Salinarimonas sp.: one gene and its partner. The protein of the gene in region 1 binds, or shares a complex with, the protein of each later gene. Links are inferred from orthologs where the notes say so. Each region holds a gene or a part of one and is shown on either strand. Other genes may lie near its edges.

Region 1 (14,032 bases):
GCTCGCCGAGATGGAGGACTTCGCCCTCGACCTCGTCGTCGCCGGCACGCAGGACGCGGTGCTGATGGTCGAGTCCGAGGCGCGCGAGCTCCCCGAGGACGTGATGCTCGGCGCCGTGATGTTCGGCCACAAGCACTTCCAGCCGGTGATCGACGCCATCATCCGTCTCGCCGAGAAGGCCGCCAAGGAGCCGCGCGACTTCTCCTCGCCGGACCGCGAGGAGGTGATCGCCGCCGTTCTCGAGGTCGCGGGCGACGACCTGCGCGAGGCCTACAAGATCACCGACAAGCAGGCGCGCTACGCCGCCGTCGACGCCGCCAAGGCCAAGGTCGTGGCCGCGCTCGTGCCGGCGGAGGGCGAGGCCCGCTTCGAGGCGGAGGCCGTCAAGGGCGCCTTCAAGGAGGCCCAGGCCAAGGTCGTGCGCTGGAACATCCTCGACACCGGCTCGCGCATCGACGGCCGCGACACCAAGACGGTCCGCCCGATCGTGGCGGAGGTCGGCGTGCTGCCGCGCACCCACGGCTCGGCTCTGTTCACCCGCGGCGAGACGCAGGCGCTCGTCGTTGCGACGCTCGGCACCGGCGAGGACGAGCAGTTCATCGACCAGCTGGAGGGGACCCGCAAGGAGAGCTTCCTGCTGCACTACAACTTCCCGCCCTTCTCGGTGGGCGAGACGGGCCGCATCGGCTCGCCGGGCCGCCGCGAGATCGGCCACGGCAAGCTCGCCTGGCGCGCGCTCCATCCGATGCTCCCGCCGGCGCACGAGTTCCCCTACACGCTGCGCGTCGTCTCCGAGATCACCGAGTCGAACGGCTCGTCCTCGATGGCGACCGTCTGCGGCGCCTCGCTGTCGCTGATGGACGCGGGCGTGCCGCTGCGCCGTCCCGTGGCGGGCATCGCCATGGGCCTCATCCTCGAGGGCGAGCGCTTCGCGGTTCTGTCGGACATCCTCGGCGACGAGGACCATCTCGGCGACATGGACTTCAAGGTCGCGGGCACCGAGACGGGCGTCACCTCGCTGCAGATGGACATCAAGATCGCCGGCATCACCGAGGAGATCATGAAGATCGCCCTCGACCAGGCCAAGGGCGGTCGCGAGCACATCCTCGACGAGATGTCGAAGGCGCTGACCGCGCCGCGCGCCGAGCTCGGCGAGTACGCCCCGCGCATCGAGGTGATGCAGATCCCCACCGACAAGATCCGCGAGGTCATCGGCACCGGCGGCAAGATCATCCGCGAGATCGTGGAGAAGACCGGCGCCAAGGTGAACATCGAGGACGACGGCACGGTGAAGATCGCCTCCTCGGACGGCGCCTCGATCAAGGCGGCCTACAACTGGATCCGCTCCATCGTGGCCGAGCCGGAGCCCGGCGCGGTCTACGACGGCAAGGTCGTCAAGGTGATGGAGTTCGGCGCCTTCGTGAACTTCTTCGGTTCGCGCGACGGCCTCGTCCACATCTCCGAGCTCGCGCCCCAGCGCGTCGCCACGGTCAAGGACGTGGTGAAGGAGGGCGACACCGTGAAGGTGAAGTTCCTCGGCACCGACGACCGCGGCAAGGTCCGCCTCTCGATGAAGGCCGTCGACCAGGCCACCGGCGAGGACATCTCCAAGAAGCGCGCTGAAGGCGGCGAGGGCGGCGAGCCCGAGCCGGCCGAAGCCGGCGCCGGCAACGGCGACGGCCGCCCGCGCCGCCGCGGCGGCCGCCGCGGGGAGTGAGGACGGGCCGGGGCGGTGGTGCGCCGCCCCGCGTCGTCTGTGAGATTGGGAAGCGCGGTCCTTCGGGGCCGCGCTTTTTTGTGGAGTTTGGCGTGAAGCGATCTCTCTTGCGTTCCACGCGTGTAATCGCCATGCTCATGCTCGACGTTGGAGCGATTCGATGCCTGGCACCCTTCAGCTGAAAGCCTTGAGCGACATTGATTTGGACGATCCCTTTTTCGACTCTTTGAAAAATCAGTATGGTGAGTTTCCGCAATGGTTCGCTGGCAAGGCTGCTTCGGGTGAACAAGCCTACGTGATCTACGACGAGGGTGTCGACGAGCTCCGCGGCTTCCTTTATCTCAAGCTGGAAGACGGACCCGTAACGGATGTGCAGCCACCACTACCTGCGGCACGGCGGATCAAGGTCGGCACCTTCAAAATCGTTGCACACGGGACAAAGCTCGGCGAGCGCGCGGTAAAGAAGATCTTTGACCACGCGATAGCTTCTGAAGCAGAACAAATCTACGTGACTGCTTTTCCGACACACAAGCCTTTGCTCCGACTGCTAGAGCGGTATGGCTTTGAAGAACGTGGAAATAAAATCACGCCGAACGGCGAGGAAATTGTCCTCGTCAAGGAGCTTACAGACTCCTCGGATGAGCTTGTTGAAAGATACCCGATCATTAGACAGGAATCTGGCCGCTGCTTTCTTTTAGCGATATACCCCGAGTTCCACACGCAGCTTTTTCCAGACTCAATCCTTGTTACCGAGCCCCCCGATATTCTGTCCGATGTTTCTCATACGAATACCATTCATAAGGTTTATGTCGCAGGGCTCCCACTAACAATGATGAAAAAAGGCGACGCCGTTGTAATCTATCGCACGACAGACAAGGGTGGACGGGCGCGTTACAGGTCGGTAGCGACTTCGGTCTGTGTCGTTGAAGAAACGAGAAGCAGGCGTGATTTCGCGAACGTTCAAGAATTTGTCGACTACTGCCTTCCTCATAGCGTGTTCTCAGAAGAAGAGCTCCGAGAGCGGTTCAATAGCACCAAAAGGCTTTTTACTGTCAGAATGACCTATAATATTGCGTTTCCGAAGCGCCCCAACCGGGACAGGCTGCTCGACGTCGTAGGCTTGACCGACCCCCCACGATTTCAGTTTCGCCGCATCACAGACGGCGAGTTCAGACATATCCTCGAACTTGCTGAGGTTCCCGCCCGACTTCTGGCTTAGGCTCTGGCCCCATAAACGGCAAAGCGGATTTGATCGCTCGAGCGTAGGATGATTCAACCTTCCTGATCGAGGGAGGATTCGATGCGCCGCCATGAGCTGACCGACGAGGAATGGGCGATCATCCAGCCGCTTCTGCCGAACAAGGTGCGCGGCGTGCCCCGGGTGGACGACAGGCGGGTGATCAACGGGATCGTCTGGCGCTTCCGGACGGGTGCGCCCTGGCGCGACGTGCCCGAGCGCTACGGCCCGCGCACGACGCTCTACAACCGCTTCGTCCGATGGCGGAAAGCAGGCGTCTGGGACCGAATTCTGGACGCCGTCTCAGAGGCTTACGACGGCGACATCGTGATGATCGACAGCTCCTGCGTCCGCGTCCACCAGCACGGGGCCGCGGGAAAAAGGGGGATTCGGAGGCCGCCGGAGATGGTCGCATGGGACGTTCCCGCGGCGGCCTGACGACCAAGATCCACGCCCTCGTCGATGCGGAAGGGCGGCCGGTTCGCCTCCTGCTCACCGCAGGGCAGGCAAACGACGCACCGGCCTGCGAGCAGCTCCTTCCGCTCGTCGCGAAAGACGCCATCCTGATCGCCGACCGCGCCTACGACACGAACGCGATCCGCGCGACGGTGACCGAACGCGGCGCCTGGGCGAACATCCCGCCCCGCGCGATCCGAAAGGGCAGCTTCCCGTTCAGCTCCTGGCTCTACCGCCAGCGAAACCTCGTTGAGCGCTTCTTCAATCGCATCAAGCACTTCCGCGGCCTCGCCACGCGCTACGACCGCTCGCCCGACAACTTCCTCGCCGCGCTCAAGCTCGCCGCGATCCGGATTTGGCTTGCCGCGAAATGAGTCCGCATCCTAGGCGCACCCGGCTTTGACGCAGCTACCGCTCTCCGAAAAATCGAAAGCCATTTGTCTCGGATCATCAAAGCCGGCATCTGGCAAGCTATGGCTCAACTCGCGAGGAAGATACATGAACGCCTGTGGTGGAGTAATACCACGAAGCAGCAGCTGTTCGCGCTCAATAGGCACCGGCATCCGGCAAGGTTGTTCAAGCCGGATCGCGAAAGCAGTCTGTGATGGACTCAAGTAATTCACGAGAGCGCTCTTGTCGATTAAAATCGCGTCTCCATAACGCTCCAGGAGACGATCGACACCCAGAATTTCCACACCCGCAATCCGAGCGGTGCCTATAATTGCACCTATCGGCTTCGTCGCATAGATAAACATAGTTCCCCCGACCGTTTCCCTCAGCGGGTAGCGACGGCGCACCTCAACATGTTTCCGCCCAGAAAGTATCGCGTCAGCATAGATCGGGTGAATGCTAAAAAGGACATCGCGCACTTTGTTAGCCCACCTCTGAATGGTCGATAAGGACGCTATACAATTAGCTTGAACTCATCTGCGCATCAAGAGCATACGCATGGCTCTCAGGGAACATACAGAAAACTACGATAATGCTTGGCCGATTGTGCTAAGCGTCAGGGTATATAGCCCCGCTGCCTCGGATCGGAAATCGGCTCACCCTCCGCCCCGTTCTCCTCGATCAGGTCCGCCACCATCCCCGGCAGCCGGGCGATGAGCGCGTCGTGGCTCGCGGCCTCGCGGCAGAGGCCGGGGATCGCGCTGTGCTCGACGGTCCTGACGTCGGATCGTCGTCGAAAGCGGCCTCGATCAGGACGAGACGGCTTCGCATGGGAGGTGCTCCGGACCGACCGGCGGTCAGGATAGCCTCGGCCCGGCCCATGCGCGAAGCGCGAGCCCGCGCCCGTGCGTCGCAACGCCTCCTTCGAAAGCGGCTCTTCCCAGCCGCGGCGAGCCGTCATAAGCTTCTCCCATGAGCGAGCTCGTCACAGGCATCCGACACGCCAAGCCCGCCGACGCCGCCGCGATCTCGAAGGTCTTCGACGCGGCCTGGCGGGAAGCGTATACCGGCATCATCCCCGGCGTCACGCTGGAGCGGATGATCCAGCGGCGCGGCCCGCGCTGGTGGGCCTTCTCGCTGCGCCGCGGCCGTCCGCTCGCCGTGCTCGACGTCGACAAGAAGATCGTCGGATACGCCTCCTACGGCCGCTGCCGCGACCGCATGCTCAAGGCGGACGGGGAGATCGACGAGCTCTACCTCGCCCCGGAATACCAGGGGCTCGGCTTCGGCCGGCGTCTGTTCCGGGCGGTGATGAACGACCTGCACCATCGCGGCGCGCGCTCCGTGGCGATCTGGTCGCTCGCGGACAACGAGCGCGCCTGCGCCTTCTACGAAGGGCTGGGCGGGCGCGTCATCGCCGAGAGCCGCGAGCGGCTCGGCTCCGATTCGCTGCCGAAGAAGGCGTTCCTTTTCACCCGCTGAGGCGCTCGCAGCGGGGTCGGGCGAGAGGGTCGGGCGAAAGTCGTTCTTGTGCGTTGCGGCATTGACCGCTACCAACCCCACGAAGCCAGGGGCCGCCCGCTTGCGGCCGCGCAAAGGCCTTGAGGAGACAACTTTATGCGCATCGATGCTGTTTCCGTGGGTAAGAACCCGCCGCACGAGGTGAACGTCGTCATCGAGGTGCCGATCGGCGGCGAGCCGATCAAGTACGAGCTCGACAAGGCCGCCGGAACGCTGGTCGTCGACCGCTTCCTCTATACGTCGATGCGCTATCCCGGAAATTACGGCTTCGTCCCGCACACCCTCTCCGACGACGGCGACCCCGTCGACGTGCTCGTCGCCAACACCCGCGCCATCGTGCCCGGCGCGATCATCGCCGTGCGGCCCGTCGGCGTGCTGATCATGGAGGACGAGGCGGGGCAGGACGAGAAGATCATCGCCGTGCCCACGACGAAGCTCACGCGCCGCTACGAGAGCGTGAAGACGATCGCCGACATGCCGGACATCACGCTCAAGCAGATCGAGCACTTCTTCGCGCACTACAAGGACCTCGAGCCCGGCAAGTGGGTGAAGATCGTCCGCTGGGGCGACGCCGAGGAGGCGCTGGAGATGGTCACCCGCGCCATCGAGCGCGCGAGGAAGGATCAGGGCTGATCCGCACGCGCGTTCGCCCGCGTTCGCCCGCGGGGTTCGCAGGGGCGGCCGACGCGCCTATCTGAGTGGGAGACGCGCGTCCCCTACCCGGAGCCCCGCATGCCAGACCCCACCCGGCCCGTCCTCGTCGTCGCCACCGATCCGCTCTGCGGATGGTGCTACGGCTTCGGGCCGCCCCTGCGCCGCCTGCGCGAACGCTTCGCCGACGCCGCCACCTTCGACGTCGCCATGGGCGGGCTCGTCACCGGCGGGCGCGAGCGCATGATCGGGCTCGACGCGCCCTATCTGATGCGCGGCCTCCAGGCGATCTACGCCCGCACCGGCGTGAAGGCCGGGCCCGCCTTCTTCGAGCGCGTGCTGGAGCCCGGGCGCTGGGTCTCGCGCTCGGAACCCGCCTGCCGCGCCGCCCGGGTGGCCCGCGAGATGGCAGGCCCCGAGGCCGGGCTCGACGTCGCCTTCGGCCTCGGCGAGGCGCTCTACGGCGAGGGGCGCACGCCCGACGACCCGCGCACCGTGCGCCGTGTGGCGCGCGCCGCCGGCCTCGACCCGGACGCCCTGGAGGAGCGCTGGAGCGCGCCGGAGGCCTTCGCCGAGACGATCGCCATGTTCGACGCCGCGCGCCGGCGCGGCGTGACGAGCTATCCCACGCTCTATCGCGAGACGCCGGAGGGCGCACTCCACGAGATCTTCGCCGGCTTTCTGCCTGCGGATGCCGCCGTCGCGGCTGTGGAGGAGGCGCTCGCCACCGCCGATCGAACCCCGCACGAGACCTGACAGGCAAGGAGAGACGCCATGGCCGCGACCGAGACCCCGATCTGCGACTTCGGCTGGAAGGCCCCCGACTTCCGCCTCCCCGCCGCCACCGACGGGCGTGAGATCGCGCTGGCGGACATCGCCGGCGAGAGGGGCACGCTCGTCATGTTCCTGGCGAATCACTGCCCCTACGTGAAGGCGGTCATCGACCGCATCATCCGCGACGCGGCGGAGCTGAAGGCGCTCCGGATCGGCGTCGTCGCCATCTCCTCCAACGACGCCGAGACCTATCCCGAGGACGGGCCGATGGCGATGAAGCGCGTCGCCGAGGAGAAGGGCTTCCCCTTCCCCTATCTCTACGACGAGAGCCAGGAGGTGGCGCGCGCCTACGGCGCCGTGTGCACGCCGGACTTCTTCGGCTTCGACGCGACGGGCGGCCTGCAATATCGCGGCCGCCTCGACGCCTCGCGCAGCCAGGCCGGCGCGCCCGGCCTGCGCCGGGAGCTCTACGAGGCGATGCGCCAGGTCGCCGAGACGGGCGCGGGCCCGCGCGAGCAGATCCCCTCGATCGGCTGCTCGATCAAGTGGAAGACGGCCTGAGCGCCACGCGGCAGGTCCGGAATCGAGAACGCCCGCCTTTCGGCGGGCGTCGTCGCATTTCGGGACGGATCCGGCGTCAGCCCTGGGGCTGCGGCTCCAGGCCGCCGGCGCCGGGCTCGTCGCGCGGCGGGCGCGGCTTGCCGGCGACGGGGACCGTGACGCCACGCACCGGCTGGGCCGGCTCGGACGCGTCGCGCGAGGGGCGCTTGCCCTCGATCAGGTCGCGGATCTCCTGGCCGGTCAGCGTCTCGTACTCGAGCAGGCCCTTGGCCAGCGTCTCGAGCTGGTCGCGCTTCTCGGTGAGGATGCGACGCGCCTCCGTGAGGCCGCCGTCGACGAAGCGGCGCACCTCGGCGTCGATCGTCTGCGCGGTCGCCTCGGAGATGTGAGCCTGCCGGCCCATCTGCATGCCGAGGAACGGGTCGTCGTTGTTGTCGCCGTAGGCGACGGTCCCGATCTCGTCGGAGAAGCCCCAGCGGGTCACCATCATCTTGGCGAGGCGGGTCGCCTGGTCGATGTCGGACTGGGCGCCGGAGGTCACCTTGTCCTTGCCGAAGATGATTTCCTCGGCGACGCGACCGCCCATCATGATGGCGAGGCGGGACGTCATCTGCTCGAAGGACATGGACAGCTTGTCCCGCTCGGGGAGCTGCATGACCATGCCGAGCGCCCGCCCGCGGGGGATGATGGTCGCCTTGTGGACGGGGTCGGTCGCGGGCACGTTGAGCGCGACGATGGCGTGGCCGGCCTCGTGATAGGCGGTGAGCCGCTTCTCGTCGTCGGTCATGACGAGGGTGCGGCGCTCCGCGCCCATCATCACCTTGTCCTTGGCGTCCTCGAATTCCTGCATCGTGACGATGCGCTTGCCGCGCCGCGCCGCGAGCAGAGCCGCCTCGTTGACGAGGTTCATCAGGTCCGCGCCCGAGAAGCCGGGCGTGCCGCGGGCGATGACGCGGATGTCGACGTCGGGCGCGAGCGGCACCTTGCGCACGTGAACCTTGAGGATCTTCTCGCGGCCGGTGACGTCCGGGTTGGGCACAACGATCTGACGGTCGAAGCGGCCGGGCCGCAGCAGCGCCGGATCGAGCACGTCGGGGCGGTTCGTCGCGGCGATGATGATGACGCCCTCGTTGGCCTCGAAGCCGTCCATCTCGACGAGGAGCTGGTTGAGCGTCTGCTCGCGCTCGTCGTTGCCGCCGCCGAGGCCGGCGCCGCGGTGACGGCCCACCGCATCGATCTCGTCGATGAAGATGATGCAGGGCGAGTTCTTCTTCGCCTGCTCGAACATGTCGCGCACGCGGCTCGCGCCGACGCCGACGAACATCTCGACGAAGTCGGAGCCCGAGATCGTGAAGAACGGAACGTTCGCCTCGCCCGCCACCGCGCGGGCCGTGAGCGTCTTGCCGGTGCCCGGAGGGCCGACGAGCAGCACGCCGCGCGGGATGCGCCCGCCGAGGCGCTGGAACTTCTGCGGATCGCGCAGGAACTCGACGATCTCCTGGAGATCCTCCTTGGCCTCGTCGATGCCGGCGACGTCGTCGAAGGTGACGCGCCCGTGCGCCTCCGTCAGCAGCTTGGCCTTCGACTTGCCGAAGCCCATGGCGCGGCCCGCGCCGGACTGCATCTGGCGCGACAGGAAGATCCAGGCGGCGATGAAGATCAGGATCGGCAGCCAGTTGATCAGGAGCGCGATGAACCAGGGCGTGTTGTCCTGGGGCGGGCGCGCGTTGATCTGCACGCCGTTCTCCTGCAGCGTCGGGACGAGCGTGGCGTCCTCGGGCGCGTAGGTGGAGAAGGCCGTGCCGTCCTGGTAGACGCCGGTGACCTCGTTGCCGGAAATGGTGACGGACGAGATGCGGCCCGACTCGGCGGCCGTCAGCAGCTGGCTGTAGGCGATCTCGCGACCCTGGACGCGCTGGCTCGGCGACTGGAACAGCGTCACGAGCGCGAGCACCAGCAGGAAGATGATGACCCACAGGGCGAAGTTTCTGAAGTTCGGGTTCATCGCGGTCCGTTCGTCGCCGGGCTGTGTGCGTGCCGCTCTTCGGCGGGCCTGCCGCGAGCCCTCGCCCGACAGGAGACGCTCGCAAGCCTCAATCTAGGTGCGCGCGTCTTGCGTGCCAAGTGGAACCGGCCGCAGGAGGGCGCTCCTGCGGCATTTCTGCGCCCTCGCGACGCGGGTCCGGGTCAGCGATGCCGCCGCGGCGGCTCGGGCGCGACGCGGATGCGGCCCCCGGCGGCGTCGACGAGGGCGCCCGCGAGAGTCGCCCGGAAGGGCGCGTTCGCGTCGAGCGCCGGGGCGAGCCGCGCCCACAGAGCTTCGAGACGCAGCAAACGATCGTAGCCGACGCCGCCGCCCGCCTCGCGCAACGCGCGGGCGAGGACGCGCAGGGCGATCTCCTCCGGCTCGGCGCGCAGGAGCCCTGCGTCGAGGAGAAGCGGGGCCTCGCCGATCCGGATACGCGCGAAGGCCGCCTCCGTCGCGGCCTCGAGGGCGTCGTCGGCGCGGGCGGCGCGACCGGCGAGGCGGGCGAGCCGCGCGGCGTCGAGCCCCTCGGCCGCCAGCAGCGGGGCGATTCCGCGCAGGCGCGCCCGGGCGAAGCGCGCGGCCGCGTTGGACGGGTCCTCGACGTGGGGCCAGCCCCGCGCCCGGCAGGTGGCGACGAGGCGGGCCTTCGGCAGGTCGAGGAAGGGCCGCGCCAGCACGAGGCCGTCGAGGTCGGCGCGGGCGCGCATGCCCGCGAGCCCGGCGATGCCGGAGCCGGCGGCGAGGCGCATGAGGACGGTCTCGGCCTGGTCGTCGCGGTGATGCGCGGTGGCGAGGGCGCCGGCGCCGATCTCCCGGGCATGGACCGCGAGGAGGGCGTAGCGCGCCGCGCGGGCGGCGTCCTGGAGGCCGGCATGCGGCTTTTCGCCCGTCCAGGCGAGGGTCCGATGCGGCAGGCCGGCGTCGCGGGCCCATCGGGCGACGGTCTCGGCCTCGGCGGCGGAGCCCTCGCGCAGGCCGTGATCGACGGTGGCGACGGACAGGCGCGCGCCGGCGTCGCGGGCGAGCGGCGCGGCGAGACGCATCAGCGCGACGGAATCGGGGCCGCCGGAGACGGCGAGGAGAAGGCCGGTCTCGGCGCGCTCGGCGAGGAGCGGCGCGAGGCGCGCATTCGCCTCGGCGTCCGAGAGCGGCGCGTCTTCACGCTCCCCCATGGCGGGGCGCCTCAGGCGCAGGAGGCGCGCCGGCGCTCGCGCTCCACCGCCTCGCGCACCGGCAAGGCGGCGTCGTCGTAGCGGCGCGTCAGCTCGGAGAAGGTGGCGCAGGCCTGCTCGCGGGCGCCGAGCTCGATCAGCGAGGTGCCGAGCTTGAGCATGGCCTCGGGCGCCTTGGCGCTCTCCTCGTGCTCGGTCGCGACCTTCAGGAACTGCTCGGCCGCCTCGCGATGGCGGCCGCGCTGGGCGTAGGTCTCGCCGAGCCAGAAGGTCGCCTCCGGCACCAGCGCGTCGCGCGGATGCGACTGGAGGAACTGGCGAAAGCCCATCTCGGCGCGCTCGTACTGGCGCTGCAGCAGGTAGGCGTAGGCGCTCTCGTAGTCGAAGCGCGGGTCCTCGGTGCCGGTGGCGGCGATGGAGGGGCCGGTGCGCGGCTCCACCGAGGGGAGGGGCGCCTCGCCGCGCAGGATCGCGGCGATGTCGAGCGGCGCGCCGCCGCCCTCCGGCGGAGGCGCCTCGACGCCGGCCAGCGGCGCGGAGGGCGTCGTCGTGCCGAGCGGCTGCGGCGCGCCGGCCGCCGAGGGGCTCGCCGTCGGGTCGAACGCGTCGGAGCGCTGCCCCGTCGCGTCCTGGCCCGGCGGCGGAAGGGTCGAGGGCGGCGCGCCGAGCTCGTCGAAGCGGAAGTCGACGTCCTGCTGCAGGCGCGAGAGCTGGTCGCGCAGCTGCCGGTTCTCGAACTGCAGCTCCTCGACCTGGCCGGAGAGGCTGCGCACCGTCTCCTCGAGCTGGTTGAGACGCAGCACGATCTCGCTCGCGCTCTGCGCGCGCGCGCCGGGCGCGACGGCGAGGAGGCCGGCGACGAGACCGGTGAGGCACAGGGCCGCGAGGGCGAAGGCGCGCGCGGGAACGGGGGGGGCGAATCGCATCGGGATGGAAGGCCGATCTGTGGGGAGTGGCTCGTTCGATACCACAGACGGCGGCGGGGGCCAAAATGTGGCGGGTCGGCCCCCGCTCGCGCTCCGGCGAGCGCCGGCGCTCACACCCCCGCGCCACCCTCCAGCACGGTCACCGCGCGGCGGTTCTGCGACTGGCAGGACGGATCGGCGCAGGCGGCGACGGGGCGCTCCTTGCCGTAGGAGACGGTGCGGATGCGGCCGGCATCGACGCCGCGGGCGGCGAGATAGTCGCGCACCGCCTGGGCGCGCCGGGCGCCGAGCGCGAAATTGTACTCGCGCGTGCCGCGCTCGTCGGCGTGCCCCTCGATCAGGACCGCGTAGCGCGGATAGCGCGCGAGCCACTGGGCCTGGAGGTCGAGCGTCGCCTGGGCGGTGGGCGTGAGGGTCGACTGGTCGGTCTCGAAGAAGACGCGGTCGCCGACGTTGACGGTGAAGTCCTGCGCCGAGCCGGGCGTGGCCGCGCCGGGTGCGCCGGGGCCGCCGTTGAGCGCCGTGTCGACGTCGGGCGGGGTCGCGGCGCAGGCGGCGGCGCCGAGGGTCAGGGCGAGCGCGGCGGCGAGCCGGAGGCCGCGGAAGGACATGGCGGACGCGAACATGGCGGGGGTGAGCTCCTCGGCTTGCGATCGTGCGGCGGCGCGGGCGTGCCCCGTTCGCGCAACGCCGCCACACCCTCCCGTCTTCGGCCCTCGTGGTTGACGAAGCCTTACCCGGAGGCGCGCGAATCCGCGTCGCCGCATCACGATTCGGTCAGGGTTAATCGATCCTGAATGCGGCTTTACGGGGGCGCGCCGGTCCGCGCCAGGGCAGCGCCGTTCACGGGATCGCGATCAGGCCTCGGCGAGATCGGCGAGGATCGGGCAGTCCGGGCGATCGTCGCCGGCGCAGCAATGCGAGAGATGCTCGAGCTGGTCGACCATGCCCTGCAGGTCCGCGATGCGCGTCTTCAGCTCGGCCACGTGCCGGTCGGCGATCTGCTTCACCTCCCGGCTCGGCCGCCCGCGGTCGCGCCACAGCGCGAGGAGCCGCGTGATCTCGTCGATGGAGAAGCCGAGCGCCCTCGCCCGGCGGATGAAGACGAGCTCGTGCACCTCGCGGTCGTCGAAGTCGCGGTAGGAGTTCCCCGCCCGCCCCGCGGGCTTCAAGAGGCCGATCTCCTCGTAGTAGCGGATCATCTTGGCCGAGACGCCGGAGCGCTTGGCCGCTTCGCCGATCTTCATGGCTCGGCCCTCCCCTCAGCGCTCGCCGGCCGGCTTCCACCGGCGCAGCAGCAGCGCGTTCGTGACCACCGAGACGCTCGAGAACGCCATGGCCGCGCCGGCGATGATCGGGCTGAGGAAGCCCAGCGCCGCGAGCGGGATGCCCGCCGTGTTGTAGGCGAAGGCCCAGAACAGGTTCTGGCGGATCTTCGCCTGGGTCGCCCGGGCGATCTCGATGGCGTCCGCCACCGCTTCCGGGTCGGCGCGCATCAGGGTGACGCCGGCCGCCTCCATGGCGACGTCGGTGCCCGAGCCCATGGCGATGCCGAGATCGGCCGCGACGAGCGCGGGGGCGTCGTTGATGCCGTCGCCGACCATGGCGACCTCGCCGAAGCGGATCTTCAGCTCGGAGACGATGCGCGCCTTGTCCTCGGGGAGCACCTCGGCCACGACCTCGTCGACGCCGATGGCGCGGGCGACCGCGTGGGCGGAGCCCTTGTTGTCGCCCGTGACCATGACGCTCGTGATGCCCATGGCCTTCAGGCGCGCCACCGCATCCGCGGCGCTCGGGCGCGGCAGGTCGGCGAAGGCGAGGAGCGCGACGAGGCGCGGCGTCTCGCCGAGCGCGGCGAGGTAGGAGACCGACCGGCCCTCCGCCTGCTGCGCGGCGGCCCGATCGGCCACAGCGTCCAGGGAGAGGCCGAGATCGCCCATATGCCGGGCGCTGCCGACCGCGTATCGGGCCTCGCCGACGCGGCCCTCGAGCCCGCGGCCGGCGATCGCCTTCACGTCGGCGGCGGAGGAGACGGTGACGCCCTCCGCGACGGCGGCGTCGACGACGGCGCGGGCGAGCGGATGCTCGCTGCCGGCCTGGAGCGCGGCGGCGATGCCGAGCGCGGCGGCGCGGTCGCCGTCGAGCGCCTCGAATTCGGCGAGCTCGGGCCTGCCCTCGGTGAGGGTGCCGGTCTTGTCGAAGGCCACGGCGCGGATGGCCTTGGCGCGCTCGAGGCTCTCGGCGTCCTTGATCAGCACGCCGCCGCGGGCGGCGGCGCCGGTGCCGGCCATGATCGCGGCGGGCGTGGCGAGGCCGAGCGCGCAGGGGCAGGCGATGACGAGCACGGCCACCGCCGTGACGATGGAGAGCTCGAGGTTCCCCGTCGCCCAGAACCAGGCCGCGAAGGTGAGGATCGCGATCGCGACCACGACGGGCACGAAGATCGCCGCCACCCGGTCGACCAGCTTCTGGATCGGCGCCTTCGAGGCCTGGGCGTTCTCGACGAGGCGCACGATGCGCGCGAGCGTCGTGTCGGCGCCCACCGCGGTCGCCTCGGCGGCGAGGACGCCCGTGCCGTTCACCGAGCCGCCGATGATC
Region 2 (14,122 bases), 4.3 Mb from region 1 along the record:
CTTCTCTCGCGACGGGGGGTCCTCTGTCGCAGCCCGCTGGCGGCGCTTCGGCACCGGCGGCGGGTCACAGGGGAAAAGGGACAGCTTTCGAGTCTCGACGAGTTCTCGTGGCGAAACACCCGGCCCCCCAGGGTCTCGAAACTTTGGAGGTCATCAATGAAGCTCGCCAAGAGCCTTCTCCTCGGGTCTGCCGCGGGTCTGGTCGCGGTCACCGGGGCTCAAGCTGCCGATCTTCCGGTCCGCGCCGCGGCGCCGGTCGAGTACGTCCGCACCTGCCCGAACGCCCCGATCGGTGGCACGGGCTTCTTCGTGATCCCGGGCACCGAGACGTGCCTGCAGATCTCGGGCTACGTCCGCGCCGAGTATCGCTTCTCGGAGAACAACGACTACACCGTCGAGCGTGAGCAGAACGACATCGACTTCTTCGCGCGCGGCTCGATCGCGTTCGACGCCCGCACGGCGACCGAGTTCGGCACGCTGCGCTCGTTCATCCGCATCAACGCCAACAGCACGAACGATGCCACGGACGCCGTGCTCGATCAGGCCTTCATCCAGTTCGCTGGGCTGACTGCCGGTCGCATCACGTCGTTCTTCTCGTTCTTCGGCGGCAACCTGATGTCGGGCTCGAACGGCCTGTCGGATCCGTCGACCGAGGTTCTCGCCTACACCGCGACGTTCGGCTCGGGCTTCTCGGCCACGATCTCGATCGAGGACGCTTTCGCCCGTCGTAACGGCATCCGCGCCTCGACGGCCGCTGGCCTCGACAACCTCGAGGGCGGGCAGGAGCTGCCGGGTCTCGTCGCCAACCTGAACGTCGCTCAGGCCTGGGGCTCCGCCCAGGTGATGGGTGCGCTGCATCAGGTTCGCCACAACCAGCCCGGCGTGGCTGTCGACGACGAGCTCGGCTGGGCCGTCGGCGCGGGCGTCAACATCCGCCTGCCGATGATCGCGGCCGGCGACGCTCTGTGGCTGCAGGCGGTCTACGCGGACGGCGCGGTGTCCTACGCCGACGCTCCGAGCGCGGTTGCCGAGTTCAACCTCGGCCTGAACGACGCCTACCTCAATGCCGCGGGCACCTCGCTCGTCACGACCGAGGCCTGGTCGATCGCGGCCGCGTTCCGCCACTTCTGGACGCCCACCATCTGGCAGGACATCCAGGGCGCCTACGGCGAGGTGGACGTTCCCACCACGGCCGCCGGCTTCGTGGCTGCTCCCGGCGTGGTCGTACGCGGCACCGCCGTCGACTACACCTGGTGGCAGGCCGGTACCCGCCTGAACTGGCGCCCGGTTTCCGGCCTGACGTTCTCGGCCGACGTGGTCTACACCTCGATCGACCCGGACAACCCCGTCCGCGCCTACAACAACGGCAACCTGGTCCTCCCGGCCACGGTGGTCAACAACGACGGCTCCACCTGGGCCGGCCGTCTGCGCATCCAGCGCGACTTCTGATCCGTCCTGCACGGTTCACGGGAAGCCCCGGCTCACGCCGGGGCTTCTTTTTTGTGCGCCAGGCCGCGCCCGACCGATGTCGAGCGCACAAGAAAAAGCCCCGGCTCCCGCCGGGGCTTTCCCGTACCGTCACGCCAGAGGCGTTCGGTTGGCTTACTGACGCTCGATCAGCTGACCGGACGGCGCCGCGGTGGCGTCGTCATCGGTCAGGAGACGGCGACGCTCCTGCACGCCGACGGCGGTGTCCGGCGAGGCCGGGGCCGCATCGACGACCGGATCGGGGGCGCCCATCGTGCCGACCGTACCGGTGGCGAGGCCCTCGTAGTTTTCGCAGACCACGCCCGGATCGGTGCAGTCCACGTACCAGGAGCTGGTCTCCTCGCCGATCAGCATGCCCGAGGGCGCGGCCGTCGCATCGTCCGAGGTCATGAGGCGGCGGCGCTCCTGCACGCCGATCGCGGTCTGCGGCACGGCCGGAGCCGAATCGACGACCGGATCGGGAGCGGCCTGCTGGGCGCTCGCGGGAGCGGCGAAGAAGAGGGCGGCGGCGGTGGTCATCAGGATGTACTTCATGGATATCCTCCATTCGGATCTCGTTGCGCCACGGCGAAGCGCGACGCCGGAATGCTCCACCAACGACGGGACGGGATTCGTGTTCCGAGAATCCGTTCCTCACATGGCCCCGAAAGGTCGCCCTCTCCCTAGGGGATAGGCAGAAACCGCCGTGCTCGCAGGGGCTTGGCCGTAGAGCCGCTCGGGCGCGACGCCCGGATTTTTTCTTTTGTGAAGAGCGCGAAGGCTCTCGTCGCGGCCCTTTGGGGCTGGCTCGCGCGGCGCGAGGCTGTAAAAGGCGAGGCGGCAGGTAACGAGAGAGAGCGCCCGTGAGCGAAGCTGATCGCCTGGTCTCCCCCGTGAAGCGCGAGGACGACGTCGATGCGTCCCTGCGCCCGCTCTCGCTCGCCGACTTCACCGGACAGCGGGCCGCGCGCGCCAATCTCCAGGTCTTCATCGAGGCGGCGAAGGCGCGGGGCGACGCCCTCGACCACGTGCTGTTCGTCGGCCCGCCGGGGCTCGGCAAGACGACGCTCGCGCAGATCATCGCGCGCGAGCTCGGCGTGAACTTCCGCTCGACCTCGGGCCCGGTCATCGCCAAGGCGGGCGATCTCGCCGCGCAGCTGACGAACCTCGAGGAGCGCGACGTGCTCTTCATCGACGAGATCCATCGGCTCAACCCGGCGGTGGAGGAAATTCTCTATCCGGCGATGGAGGACTTCCAGCTCGACCTGATCATCGGCGAGGGGCCGGCGGCGCGCTCGGTGAAGATCGAGCTGCCCCGCTTCACGCTGGTGGGCGCGACGACGCGCGCGGGTCTGCTCACCACGCCGCTGCGGGACCGGTTCGGCATCCCCGTGCGGCTCGAGTTCTACGAGGTCGGCGAGCTCGAGCTCATCGTCAAGCGCGGCGCGCGCGTAATGGGGCTCGGCATGTCGGACGAGGGCGCCAACGAGATCGCCAAGCGTGCGCGCGGCACGCCGCGCATCGCCGGGCGGCTGCTGCGGCGGGTGCGCGATTTCGCCGTGGTGGAGGGCGTCGAGACCGTCGGCCGCGGCCTCGCCGACAAGGCGCTCGGCCTCCTCGACGTCGATCCCGTGGGGCTCGACGTGATGGACCGCAAGTACCTGACCATGGTCGCCACCAATTTCGGCGGCGGGCCGGTGGGCATCGAGACCATCGCCGCCGCGCTCTCGGAGCCGCGCGACGCGATCGAGGAGATCATCGAGCCCTACCTGATCCAGAAGGGCTTCGTGCAGCGCACCCCGCGCGGGCGCCTGCTCACGCCCCACGCCTTCCGGCATCTCGGCATGCCGGAGCCGACGCGCGATCCGGGCGCGAGCCAGTTCGGGCTGTTTCCGGGCGGGGACGAGGGCTGACGCATGACGGATGCGCTGATCCCGCTCGCGGGCCGGTTCGCGGACGGCGTGCATCGCCTGACGGTGCGCGTCTACTACGAGGACACCGATTTCTCCGGCATCGTCTACCATGCCAACTACCTGAAATACTTCGAGCGCGGGCGCACCGACCAGCTCCGCCTCGCCGGCGTGGCGCAGTCGGAGCTGCACGCGGAAGGGGAGGGGATCGCCTTCGCCGTGCGGCGCATGACGCTCGACTGGGTCAAGCCCGCGCGCATGGACGACGTGCTGACGGTGGAGACCCGCACGCTGGAGGTCAAAGGCGCGACCATCCTGCTGGCGCAGCGCATCCTGCGGGGCGAGGAGGCGCTCGTCACCGCCGACGTGACCGTGGCCGCCATCCGCGGCGGGCGGCCGGTGCGGATCCCGGAGGGGCTCCGGGAGCGGCTCGGCGGGTGAGGACGGCGGAGCGCGGCCGGTGAGGAGGCGCTCGCGATGCGTCTCTCTCGCGCGGATGCGTCTCTCGAGCGCGACGAGATTCCCCTCTCCCTCGTGGAGAGGGGCGCGGGGCGAGGGCTCCGACCCGACCCGTGCCGACGTCGGCTCGACCGCGGGGCAGCGCTGCATCGAGGGCGGGACCGTTCCGTACGCCCCTCACCCTCGGCCCCTCTCCACGGGGGAGAGGGGGGTCCCTCGGCGACCTGTCGCCGAACGTCTCGAGCTTCATGCAGAGCGCCCGTGCGACCGCCCCCGCACCGTCCGCAGCGCCCTTGCGCCGCACCCCTTCGCCGCCTGCGCGTCAAGCCTCCGTTAACCCTGATCGTGTCCTCATCGCAACAGCGCCGAGAGGCCGCGCCGGCGCTGGCAATCGCTCATATTTTCGACATGTTGCGGCGCGAACCACGTTTGCAGGACGCGTTCCGAACCGTTAAGCCTTGTTCGGGCCGAACGTCCCCCGCGCCGCGCGATCCCGCGCTCGAGCCGACACTAGGACGAACCCGCCGATGACGCACGATCTCTCCCTCTGGGGCCTGTTCTGGCAAGCCCACATCGTGGTCAAGCTCGTGATGATCGGGCTCGTCGCCGCCTCGGTCTATTGCTGGGCGATCATCATCGACAAGACGCTGCTGTTCCGCCGCCTCACCCGGGCGATGGACCGCTTCGAGGAGGTTTTCTGGTCGGGCCGCTCGCTCGACGAGCTCTACCGCTCGCTGGCGGAGCGTCCGACGACGGGGCTCGCCTCCGTCTTCGTCGCCGCCATGCACGAGTGGAAGCGCTCCTTCGAGGGCTCGGGCCGGTCGGTGGCGAGCCTGCCGGCGCGCATCGACAAGGTGCTCGACGTCACCATCCAGCGCGAGGTGGAGCGGCTCGAATCCCGGCTGATCTTCCTCGCCTCGGTGGGCTCGGCCGGGCCCTATCTCGGCCTGTTCGGCACGGTCTGGGGCGTGATGACGTCCTTCATCGCCATCGCCGCCTCGCAGAACACCTCCCTCGCGGTGGTCGCGCCGGGCATCGCGGAGGCGCTCTTCGCCACCGCGATCGGGCTCATCGCCGCGATCCCGGCGGTCATCGCCTACAACAAGTTCCAGGCCGAGGTGGCCAAGGCGCAGATCCGGCTCGAGGGCTTCGCCGACGAGTTCTCGGCGATCCTGGCGCGTCAGGTCGACGAGCGCCTGGCGGCGGCGGCGTAAGGGGGCGCGACGGCCATGTTCTCCCACGGCGGACCCGGAACGGGCGGCGGACGGCGCAGGCGCCGCGGGCGCGCGCGCGCCATCAACGAGATCAACATGACGCCGTTCATCGACGTCATGCTGGTGCTCCTCATCGTCTTCATGGTGTCGGCGCCGCTGCTCTCCGCGGGCGTGCCGCTGGACCTGCCGCAGGCGCAGGCCGGCCAGCTCAACGTCGACGCCAAGCCCATCGCGCTGTCGATCGACGCCGAGGGCCGCGTCTTCCTCGAGGATGCCGAGCTCGCCGACGGGGAGATCGTCGCGGCGATCGAGGCGCGGGCGGAGGAGGGCGCGGAGGCGCGCGTCTTCGTGCGCGGCGACCGCGCCGTGGATTACGGCCGCGTCGCCGAGGTGATGGCGCTCGTCACGCAAGGCGGCTTCAGCCGCGTCGCTCTCGTCACCCTCCCGGACCAGAACTGAGCTCCATGCGCGCGCGCGGCCTCTTCTCCTTTCGCGAGCCGGGCCTCCTCCTCTCGGGCGTGGCCCATGTCGCGCTGATCGTCGGCGGCCTCGTCGCCGTCTCCGGGGTCGTGCCGCTGCCGCCGGTGGAGGAGGGCATCCCGGTCGAGATGATCACGGAGACCGAGTTCTCGCAGATCAGGCGCGGCGAGATCGAGGCCGAGGCGCCGATCCCCGAGCCGCGCCCGCGGGCCGATCGCGTGGCCGAGGCGCCGGAGCTTCGCCCGGCGGGCGAGGCCCAGCGCGATACGCAGACGCCGGCGACGCGAACGCCCGACATGCAGGTGGCGGATCGCCCGACACCGGCCGAGGCCGAGCCGCCGCCTCCCCCGCCGCCGCCCGCCCCGCTGCCGACGCCAGAGCCGGCGGAGGTCGCCGCGCCCGCGCCCGTCCCGCCCGCTCCGGAGCCGATCGCGGCGCCCGCGCCGCCGGCGCCGTCGCCCGAGCCGGTCCCCGAGCCGGTCGTGCCGGTGGAGGTCGCCGAGGCCGCGCCCGCGCCGCCCGCTCCGCTGCCGCCCTCGCGCTCCCAGCGCGCGCAGGCGCAGGCCGAGGCCATGCAGCGCGCCGCCGCGGACGCGGAGCGCCAGCGCGTCGCGGAGGCCGAGACGCGCCGTCGCGAGGTGGAGGAGCGCGAGCGCCGGCGCGTCGCCGAGGCCGCCCGCGCGGCGGACACGGCGCGCGCCGAGGAGGCCCGCGCGAGCCGCGTCGCCGAGGAGGCCGAGCGCTTCGACCCGTCCGACATCGCCTCGCTCCTGCGCTCGACCGAGGAGGCCGCCTCCACCGGCGCGGCCGCCGCCGAGATCAATCGCACGGCCTCGCTCGGGACGGAGACCGGCCGGGCCGCGACGCTGAACCCGAGCCTGATGTCGCAGCTCGCCGGGCTGATCCAGCAGCAGCTGCACCGCTGCTGGAACATCCCGCTCGCCGCGCAGACCGCGAACGCTCCGCCGGTCGCGGTGGTGCGGATCGTGCTCAACGAGGACGGCACCCTCGCGGGCTCGCCGGAGCTGACCAATTCCTCGGCCGATCCGCTGTTCGGGCCGATCGCCGAATCGGCGCTGCGCGCGGCGCGGAGCTGCGCGCCGCTCCAGATTCCGGCCCAATTCGCTCCCTATTACCAGGACTGGAGGAACCTGACGGTGAACTTCAATCCGCTCTACTCCTGAGGCGGCGGGTCCGCCTTCGCCTCGCTCCCGCTGTCGACCCGTGCGCGGCCATCCGCCGCCGAACACCCGGAACCTGCCATGCGCCTCGTCCTGAACGCCCTGCGGATCGGCCTCGTCGCCGCCGGCGTCGCCGCCCTCGCGCCGGGGCTCGCGCCCGCGCCTGCGCGCGCCGAGCTCGTCGTCGACGTCCAGGGCGGCCAGTTCCAGCCGATGCCGATCGCCGTCGCCGAGTTCGTCGGCGAGGGCAATCTCGGGCCCCAGATCTCGAGCATCGTCGCCTCGAACCTGAACCGGTCGGGCTATTTCGCGCCGCTCGACCAGGGCCGCTTCCCCGAGCGCACGCCCGCCTTCGACGCCGCGCCGCAATTCGACCTGTGGCGCCAGGCCGGCGTGCAGGGCCTCGTCACCGGCCGCGTCACCCGCGACGGCCAGGGCCGGCTGCGCACCGAGTTCCGGCTCTGGGACGTGCAGACCGGCCAGCAGATCACCGGCCAGCAATTCTTCACCGACCCGAACAATTGGCGCCGGGTCGGGCACATCATCTCGGACGCGATCTTCACCCGCATCACGGGGCTCGCGGGCTTCTTCGACACGCGCATCGTCTTCGTCGACGAGACCGGGCCGAAGGAGAACCGCCTCAAGCGCCTCGCCATCATGGACCAGGACGGCGCCAACGTGCGTTACCTGACTCCGGGCGACAATTCGGTGGTGACGCCGCGCTTCTCGCCGCGGGCCCAGGAGATCGCCTTCATGGCGCAGGTCTCCGGCGAGCAGCCGCGGGTGCAGGTGCTCAACCTCGAGACCGGCGCGCGCCAGGCGGTGGGCAACTTCCCCGACATGACGTCCTCCCCCCGCTTCTCGCCCAACGGCCGCTCCATCGTCATGACGCTGCAGCAGGGCGGCAACGCCAACCTCTATCTCATCGACCTCGTCTCGCGCACGATGACGCGACTGACCTCGACGGTGGCGATCGACACCTCGCCGTCCTTCTCGCCGGACGGCTCGCGGATCGTGTTCGAGAGCGACCGCGGCGGCTCGCAGCAGCTCTACACGATGAATTCCGACGGCTCGAACGTGCAGCGCATCTCCTTCGGGCAGGGCTCGTATTCGCAGCCGGTCTGGTCGCCGCGGGGGGACTGGATCGCCTTCACCAAGATGCAGGGCGGGCGCTTCGCCATCGGCGTGATGCGGCCGGACGGCTCGGGCGAGCGCATCCTCACCGAGGGCTTCCACAACGAGAGCCCGGCCTGGGCGCCGAACGGGCAGTACATCGTCTTCTTCCGCGATCCCGGCGGCCAGTCGGGCGGGCAGCTCTACATGGTCGACATCACCGGCCGGGTCGAGGTGCCGATCCCGACGCCGGGCTACGCCTCCGATCCGACCTGGTCGCCGCTCCTCTCCGAGGTGCGCTGATCCCAGACGCCCTCGCGGTGCGCGCGATCGGCGCGCGCCGTGAACCGCCCGTCCGCCTCGTGCAGCACGAAGGCCGGCGCGATCGAGAGCGGCGTGCGGGCGTCCTTCACGGCGTGAATCACGATCCGCGTCGCGTCCCTGTCGGCGCGCGGACGCACCGGGGTGACGCGGATCGCGCCGAAGCGGCGCTCGAGCGCGGCGAGGCAGGCGGGAAGCTTGTCGGCGCGCTGGATCAGCGACAGCCGCCCGCGCGGCCGCAGCAGGCGGGCGCAGGCCTCGATCCAGGCGGCGAGCGAGCCCTCCGCCAGCGCGTGCGCCGCGGCGCGGGCGGCGTCCGGCGAGCGGGGCGCCTCGCCCGGCTCGAAATAGGGCGGGTTCGTCGCCACCGCGTCGGCGCGCGCCGGCGCGAGCGGGAGCCCAGCGAGGAGATCGGCGCAGACCGAGATCCCGCGGCCGGACATCCCGTTCTGCGCGAGATTGCGCACGCCGAGCGCCGCGAGCGCCGGGTCGCGCTCGACGAGCACGATCCGCGCCTCGGGCGCGCGGACCCCCGCCATCAGACCCACCGCCCCCGTCCCCGCGCCCGCATCGACCAGGAGCTCCCCCGGCGCGAGCGTCGTCGCGGCGGCGAGGAGCACGGCGTCGGTGCCGGCACGGTGGCCGCCCCTGCGCTGCCAGAGCGCGACGCGCCCGTCGAGCAGCGTGTCGCGCGTGAGGCCGCCCTCGTCCGGCTCAGGCGCCATCGCGCAGCTCGGCGCCGAGACCGGCCTCCTCGAGGAAGCGGCGCGCCGCGTCCGCCTCGTCGTCGACGACCAGGATCCGGCGCTGGATCACGCCGATCGAGCCTTCCATCACGCTCGTGTGATTGTCGGCGACGAAGATGTTGAAGCCCGCCTCCCGCAGCAGCGACTCGGCGTAGCCGATCAGCACCACGTCGTTCGTTCGGATCAATTCGACCATGCGCCGCTCGTTTCCCTCTTGCGTCAACCCCGCGCGTTGCGCCACAGCATAGCCCGTGCGACCTTGCCGTCCATCCGCGGCGGGGGCCGCGTCAGGAAAAAGAGGTCGAGCGCGTGGGAGTCGTCGTTCCCTTCGAGGAGAGAGCCGCCGAGCCGGGCATCGAGGCTCTGGTGTCGCTGGTGGCGGCCGACATGGGCCGCGTCAACGAGATGATTCTCTCGCGGACGGGCTCGGACGTGACGATGATCCCCGAGGTCGCCAATCATCTGATCTCGTCGGGCGGCAAGCGCCTGCGCCCCATGCTCACCCTCGCCGCCGGCCAGCTCTCCGGCTACCGCGGCGACGGCCACGTCAAGCTCGCGGCCTCCGTCGAGTTCATGCACACGGCGACGCTCCTCCACGACGACGTCGTGGACGAGAGCGACATGCGCCGCGGCAAGATCGCCGCGCGGGTCAAGTGGGGCAACGAGGCGAGCGTGCTCGTCGGCGACTTCCTGCTGGGCCAGGCCTTCCGCATGATGGTGGAGGTCGGCTCGCTGCGCGCGCTCGAGATTCTCTCCGACGCCGCCGCCATCATCGCCGAGGGCGAGGTGATGCAGCTCGCCGCGGCGAAGAACATCGAGACCACCGAGGACAACTACCTCGCCATCATCCGCGCCAAGACCGCCGAGCTCTTCGGCGCCGCCTGCGAGGTCGGCCCGGTCATCGCCGAGCGCCCGAAGAGCGAGGCCGAGGCCTGCCGCTCCTACGGCATGAATCTCGGCGTCGCCTTCCAGCTGGTCGACGACGCGCTCGACTACGGCGGTGCGGCGGCGAAGCTCGGCAAGAACGTGGGCGACGATTTCCGCGAGGGCAAGATCACGCTGCCCGTGGTTCTCTCCGTGCGCCGCGGCACCGATGCCGACCGCGCCTTCTTCCGCCGCACGCTGGAGCGCGGCGAGATCGCGGAGCGCGACCTCGAGGAGGCGCTCTCCATCATGCGCCGGAACAAGGCGCTCGAGGACACGGTCGCCCGCGCCCGCCATTACGGGGCGATGGCGCGGGATGCGCTGGGCATCTACCCGGACGGGCCGATGAAGCGGGCGCTGCTCGACGCGGTCGAGTTCTGCGTCGCGCGGGCCTATTGAGGCGCGCGTCCGCTCGAGGGCCCATCGCGACCGGGGCCGTTCTCCTCGGCTTCGACCCGGCGCCGCCGCTTGGCGTCGGACGGGCGCGCCGAGGCCGGCGCGACGCCCGGCTCGTTCGTGTCGAAACAATCTAAAATCGATCTAAACCGATCTTCAAGACTCCTGTGTCGAACTTCGTTCCTGTGTTGCCGCGTCACACGGAAAACAGGAGGAAGTTGACCATGCGTAAGTTCATCGTCGCCGCCGCCGGGATGCTGGTCGCTCTCGGCCTCTCCACCGCCGCCCAGGCCGATCTCGCCCCGCTCGAGATCGAGGGCGCCACGACCGTCGACGCCGAGGGCGTGATCGCGCTGGTCCAGTCGACCCCGGATCTCGTCATCCTCGACAATCGCAAGGAGGCGGACTACGCCGCCGGCCACATCGAGGGCGCCGTGCGCCTGATCGATACCGACATCGAGGGCGAGGCCGACCTCGCGGCCCACGTCGCGGCCAAGGACGCGCCGGTCCTGTTCTACTGCAACGGCCTCGCCTGCGGCCGCGCCGCCGCCGCCGTGATCAAGGCCGTCGGCTACGGCTACTCGAACGTCCACTACTACGCGCTCGGCATGGAGGAGTGGCGCGAGAAGGGCCTGCCCCTCGTCACCCGGTGAGGCGCGCCCGGCGCCTTCCCCCTCTCCCTTCCCCCGAGCCGACAAGCGTGAGACCATGACAGAGCATCGAAAGCTCCTCGCGATCCTCGTCGTCGCCGCCATCCTGAACTGCGTGGCCGCCATCGGCGTGATGACCCTGGTCACCCAACGCTACGAGGCCGCCGTTCACGAGGCGAACTCGGTGCAGGTCGGCTCCGTGCTCAACCGCTACGTCGCGGACGTGGCCTGGGGCGACTATGCCGGCGAGGTCGCTTCCCTCGCCGGCGCGATGGCGCAGGAAGGCGCCCTGCGCAGCGCCGTCGGGGCGCGCGACGCCCCGGCGGTGGAGGCGCTGCTGCCGGATCTGCTGCGGCGCAACGCCATCACCTCCGGCGCGGTGGCCGTCTCCGGCCTCACGCTCTACGGCACGGACGCCGCGGTGCTGGCGAAGCTCCACACCGAGGCCGGGCTCGCCCCGCCGCCGGGCCTGCCGGCGCTCCTCGCCGCCCGCGAGGGCGCGGAGCGGCTGCAGGCGCTCACGCACAAGTGGATTTCCGACGGCGCGCCACGGATGACGGTGGTCGTCCCCGTCGGCGGGCTGCGCCTCGCCGGCTATCTCGCGATTCACGCCGATCCGCTGCACGCGCTGCGCGCGGCCGACGCACGGCTCGGCATGGACGTCGCCTTCCTCTCGGCGGCGGACGGGCGCGTCCTCGCCGATCCCGAGAACTACACGCTCCCGGAAGGCGCGATCCCCGCCGGCGCGACGCTGTCGGTCGTCGACCCGGAAGGCGCCGCCGCCTTCGACGCGGCGGTGACCTGGGACGTGGCGAAATCGGCCGAGACCATGGCCGCGACGAAGACCTCGTCGATCGGCATCCTGGTCGTGGTCATCGGCGCGATCGGGCTCGTCACCATCGCCCTCGTCTTCCAGCTGATGCGCCGGATCGCCCGCAAGGAGGCCGCCGCGGCGGAAGCCGCGATGCAGGCCCGGCTCGCCGAGGAGCAGGAGCGCCGTCGCCGCGAGGAGACGATGCGCGAAGAGGGCGCCGCCGAGCGCCGCCGCGCCATGGCCGCCATGGCCGACGCGCTGGAAAGCTCGATCGACGGGGTCGTCGCCGCGCTCTCCAGCGCCGCCGCGCAGATCGACGGCTCGTCGCGGGCGCTGGTGGAGCTCTCGGCCACGACGACGCAGCGCGGTCGCGAGGCGGGCGAGGCCTCCGCGCGGGCCGGCGCCGACGTCCAGACCGTCGCCGCCGCGAGCGAGGAGCTGAGCCTGTCCATCCAGGAAATCGGCGGGCGCGTCTCGCAGGCCTCCGAGATCGCGGGCTCCGCCGTGACCGAGGCGGGCGCGGTGGGCGGCAAGGTGCGGGCGCTCGGCGAGGCGACGAGCCGCATCGGCGACGTCGTCGACCTGATCAACGCCATCGCCGCCCAGACCAACCTGCTCGCGCTCAACGCCACCATCGAGGCGGCCCGCGCGGGCGAGGCCGGCAAGGGCTTCGCCGTCGTCGCCGCGGAGGTGAAGACGCTGGCCTCTCAGACGGCCAAGGCGACCGAGGAGATCTCGAGCCAGATCGGGGCCGTGCAGGGCGCCTCGGACGAGGTTGTGGCCGCCATCGAGGGCATCACCCGCACGATCCGCGAGATCAGCGGCATCTCCACCGCGGTCGCCGCGACGGTCGAGCAGCAGCGCGCCGCCACCGAGGAGATCGCCCGCTCGGTCTCGCAGGCGGCCGACGGGGCGGCGGGCATCACCGCCAACGTCTCCCATGTCGCCGACGCGGCGGCGCTCACCAACGACAAGGCGGGCGAGCTGCGCTCGGCCTCGGGCTCGCTGGCGGAGCAGGCGCGCACGCTGCGCCGGGAGATGGACGCCTTCCTCGAGACGCTGCGCGCCGCGTGAGGCCGGCGGCTCACGCCCTCGCGACGTAGCGCGCGACCATGCCGACCATGTCGGCGGAGCCGAACACGAGCGGCGTGCGCTGGTGGAGGCTCGCCGGGGCCTGGTCCAGGATGCGCGCGCCGCGATCGTCGGTCGCGCGCCCGCCGGCCTGCTCGACGACGAACGCCATCGGGCTCGCCTCGTAGAGCCGCCGCAGCCGCCCCGCCTCGTAGCCGCGCCGCGCGTCGGCGGGGTAGAGGAAGACGCCGCCGCGCACGAGGATGCGGTAGGCCTCGGCGACCAGCGAGGCGATCCAGCGCATGTTCTGGTCGGCGCCGAGCGCCCCTTCGCGGCCGAGCAGGCAATCGTCGAAGAAGGCGCGCAGGCCGGGCGCCCAGTGCCGGCGGTTCGAGGCGTTGATCGCGAATTCGCGCGTCTGCGTCGGGATGCGCACCCCCGCCTGCGCGAGGCGGAAGCGGCCCGCCTCGCGGTCGAGGACGAAGCGATCGACGCCCGCGCCGAGCGTCAGCACGAGCGCGGTCGTCGGGCCGAAGACGAGGAAGCCGGCGGCGACCTGCGCCGCGCCGGGGCGCAGGAAGCTCGCCAGCGGATCGTCGATCGCCGGCAAGATCGAGAAGATCGCGCCGAGCGGGGCGTTGACCGCGATGTTGGACGAGCCGTCCAGCGGATCGAGCGCGACGGCGAGCGGCGCGCCGGGCGCGAGCGCCTCGACCTCGGCGCGCTCCTCCGAGGCGAGCCAGGCGACCGGCGCGCCGGCGAGCGCCTCGTGGAACAGCCTGTCGGCGACGAGGTCGAGATGCTTCTGCGCGTCCCCCGCCTCGTGCGCGCCGGAATCGCCGACGGCCGCGTCGAGATCCCCCGCGAGCGGGCCGCGCGCGACGAGATCGGCGACGCGCGCACCCGCCTCCGCGAGGCGTAGCACGGTCTCGCGGAGGGGGCCGGTATCCGGCAGGCGGGTCTCGAGCGGAGCATGGGTCATGAGCGCCTCCGCCTCGCATGATACAAGCCCGCGCGGGACGGCGCATCCCGGCCGTGGCGCGATCACGCCGCGCGGGGCAGGGCGGGCGCCGCGACCGTCTCGGCGCGCGCCGCCCGCGCCGTGGCGCGGCGGGCCTCGGCGAAGCCGAGGATCTTGCGCACGTGGGCGATCGAGGCCGCGGCCGGTGGGCCGGCGACGATGTCCGCCCAGCGCGTGGACGGGTTGACGAAGTCGATGCCGAACGTGGCGGCGTCGGTGCGTCTCGGCGTGCTCATGGGTCCGTTCCCTTCTTGAGAGAGAGACGCGCCCCGTCTCGAGGCGCGGACCCCGTGTCGTGCGGCCGTGTGGGAGCGGCGGTGTGAGCGAGCGTGGAAACGGCGCGATCCGCCCGAGC

What was found.
Region 2: the proteins of pal (region 1) and tolB are in contact, whole or in part, in a crystal structure (PDB 2HQS), measured with the Escherichia coli proteins. The link is inferred for Salinarimonas sp. from one-to-one orthologs.

Annotation. Positions count from the first base shown.
Region 1 is NZ_CP157794.1:306,699-320,730, reverse strand. Bases 10,303-13,173 are described here. They hold pal (peptidoglycan-associated lipoprotein Pal), read right to left. Parts: upstream 12,061-13,173; coding sequence 11,545-12,060; downstream 10,303-11,544. Other genes in these bases: ABL310_RS01445 (heavy metal translocating P-type ATPase), read right to left, coding at 12,697-13,173; cueR (Cu(I)-responsive transcriptional regulator), read right to left, coding at 12,292-12,681; ybgF (tol-pal system protein YbgF), read right to left, coding at 10,520-11,434; tilS (tRNA lysidine(34) synthetase TilS), read right to left, coding at 10,303-10,508. In the rest of the region: pnp (polyribonucleotide nucleotidyltransferase), read left to right, coding at 1-1,717; ABL310_RS01510 (N-acetyltransferase), read left to right, coding at 1,878-2,936; ABL310_RS01500 (ASCH domain-containing protein), read right to left, coding at 3,794-4,279; ABL310_RS01495 (DUF1902 domain-containing protein), read right to left, coding at 4,417-4,761; ABL310_RS01490 (GNAT family N-acetyltransferase), read left to right, coding at 4,773-5,282; ppa (inorganic diphosphatase), read left to right, coding at 5,418-5,954; ABL310_RS01480 (DsbA family protein), read left to right, coding at 6,054-6,728; ABL310_RS01475 (thioredoxin family protein), read left to right, coding at 6,747-7,307; ATP-dependent zinc metalloprotease FtsH, read right to left, coding at 7,384-9,312; more of tilS, read right to left, coding at 9,495-10,302; more of ABL310_RS01445, read right to left, coding at 13,174-14,032. UniProt on the Escherichia coli protein: Part of the Tol-Pal system, which plays a role in outer membrane invagination during cell division and is important for maintaining outer membrane integrity. The Tol-Pal system is also required for polar localization of chemoreceptors clusters.
Region 2 is NZ_CP157794.1:4,627,792-4,641,913, reverse strand. Bases 5,999-8,959 are described here. They hold tolB (Tol-Pal system beta propeller repeat protein TolB), read left to right. Parts: upstream 5,999-6,792; coding sequence 6,793-8,127; downstream 8,128-8,959. Other genes in these bases: ABL310_RS21480 (DUF2007 domain-containing protein), read right to left, coding at 8,860-8,959; ABL310_RS21485 (methyltransferase), read right to left, coding at 8,079-8,870; tolA (cell envelope integrity protein TolA), read left to right, coding at 5,999-6,714. In the rest of the region: ABL310_RS21525 (porin), read left to right, coding at 157-1,449; ABL310_RS21520 (hypothetical protein), read right to left, coding at 1,603-2,022; Holliday junction branch migration DNA helicase RuvB, read left to right, coding at 2,331-3,380; ybgC (tol-pal system-associated acyl-CoA thioesterase), read left to right, coding at 3,384-3,818; protein TolQ, read left to right, coding at 4,364-5,050; ABL310_RS21500 (biopolymer transporter ExbD), read left to right, coding at 5,066-5,509; more of tolA, read left to right, coding at 5,515-5,998; more of ABL310_RS21480, read right to left, coding at 8,960-9,087; ABL310_RS21475 (polyprenyl synthetase family protein), read left to right, coding at 9,201-10,214; ABL310_RS21470 (rhodanese-like domain-containing protein), read left to right, coding at 10,436-10,864; ABL310_RS21465 (methyl-accepting chemotaxis protein), read left to right, coding at 10,920-12,749; ABL310_RS21460 (class 1 fructose-bisphosphatase), read right to left, coding at 12,760-13,728; ABL310_RS21455 (hypothetical protein), read right to left, coding at 13,791-14,003. UniProt on the Escherichia coli protein: Part of the Tol-Pal system, which plays a role in outer membrane invagination during cell division and is important for maintaining outer membrane integrity.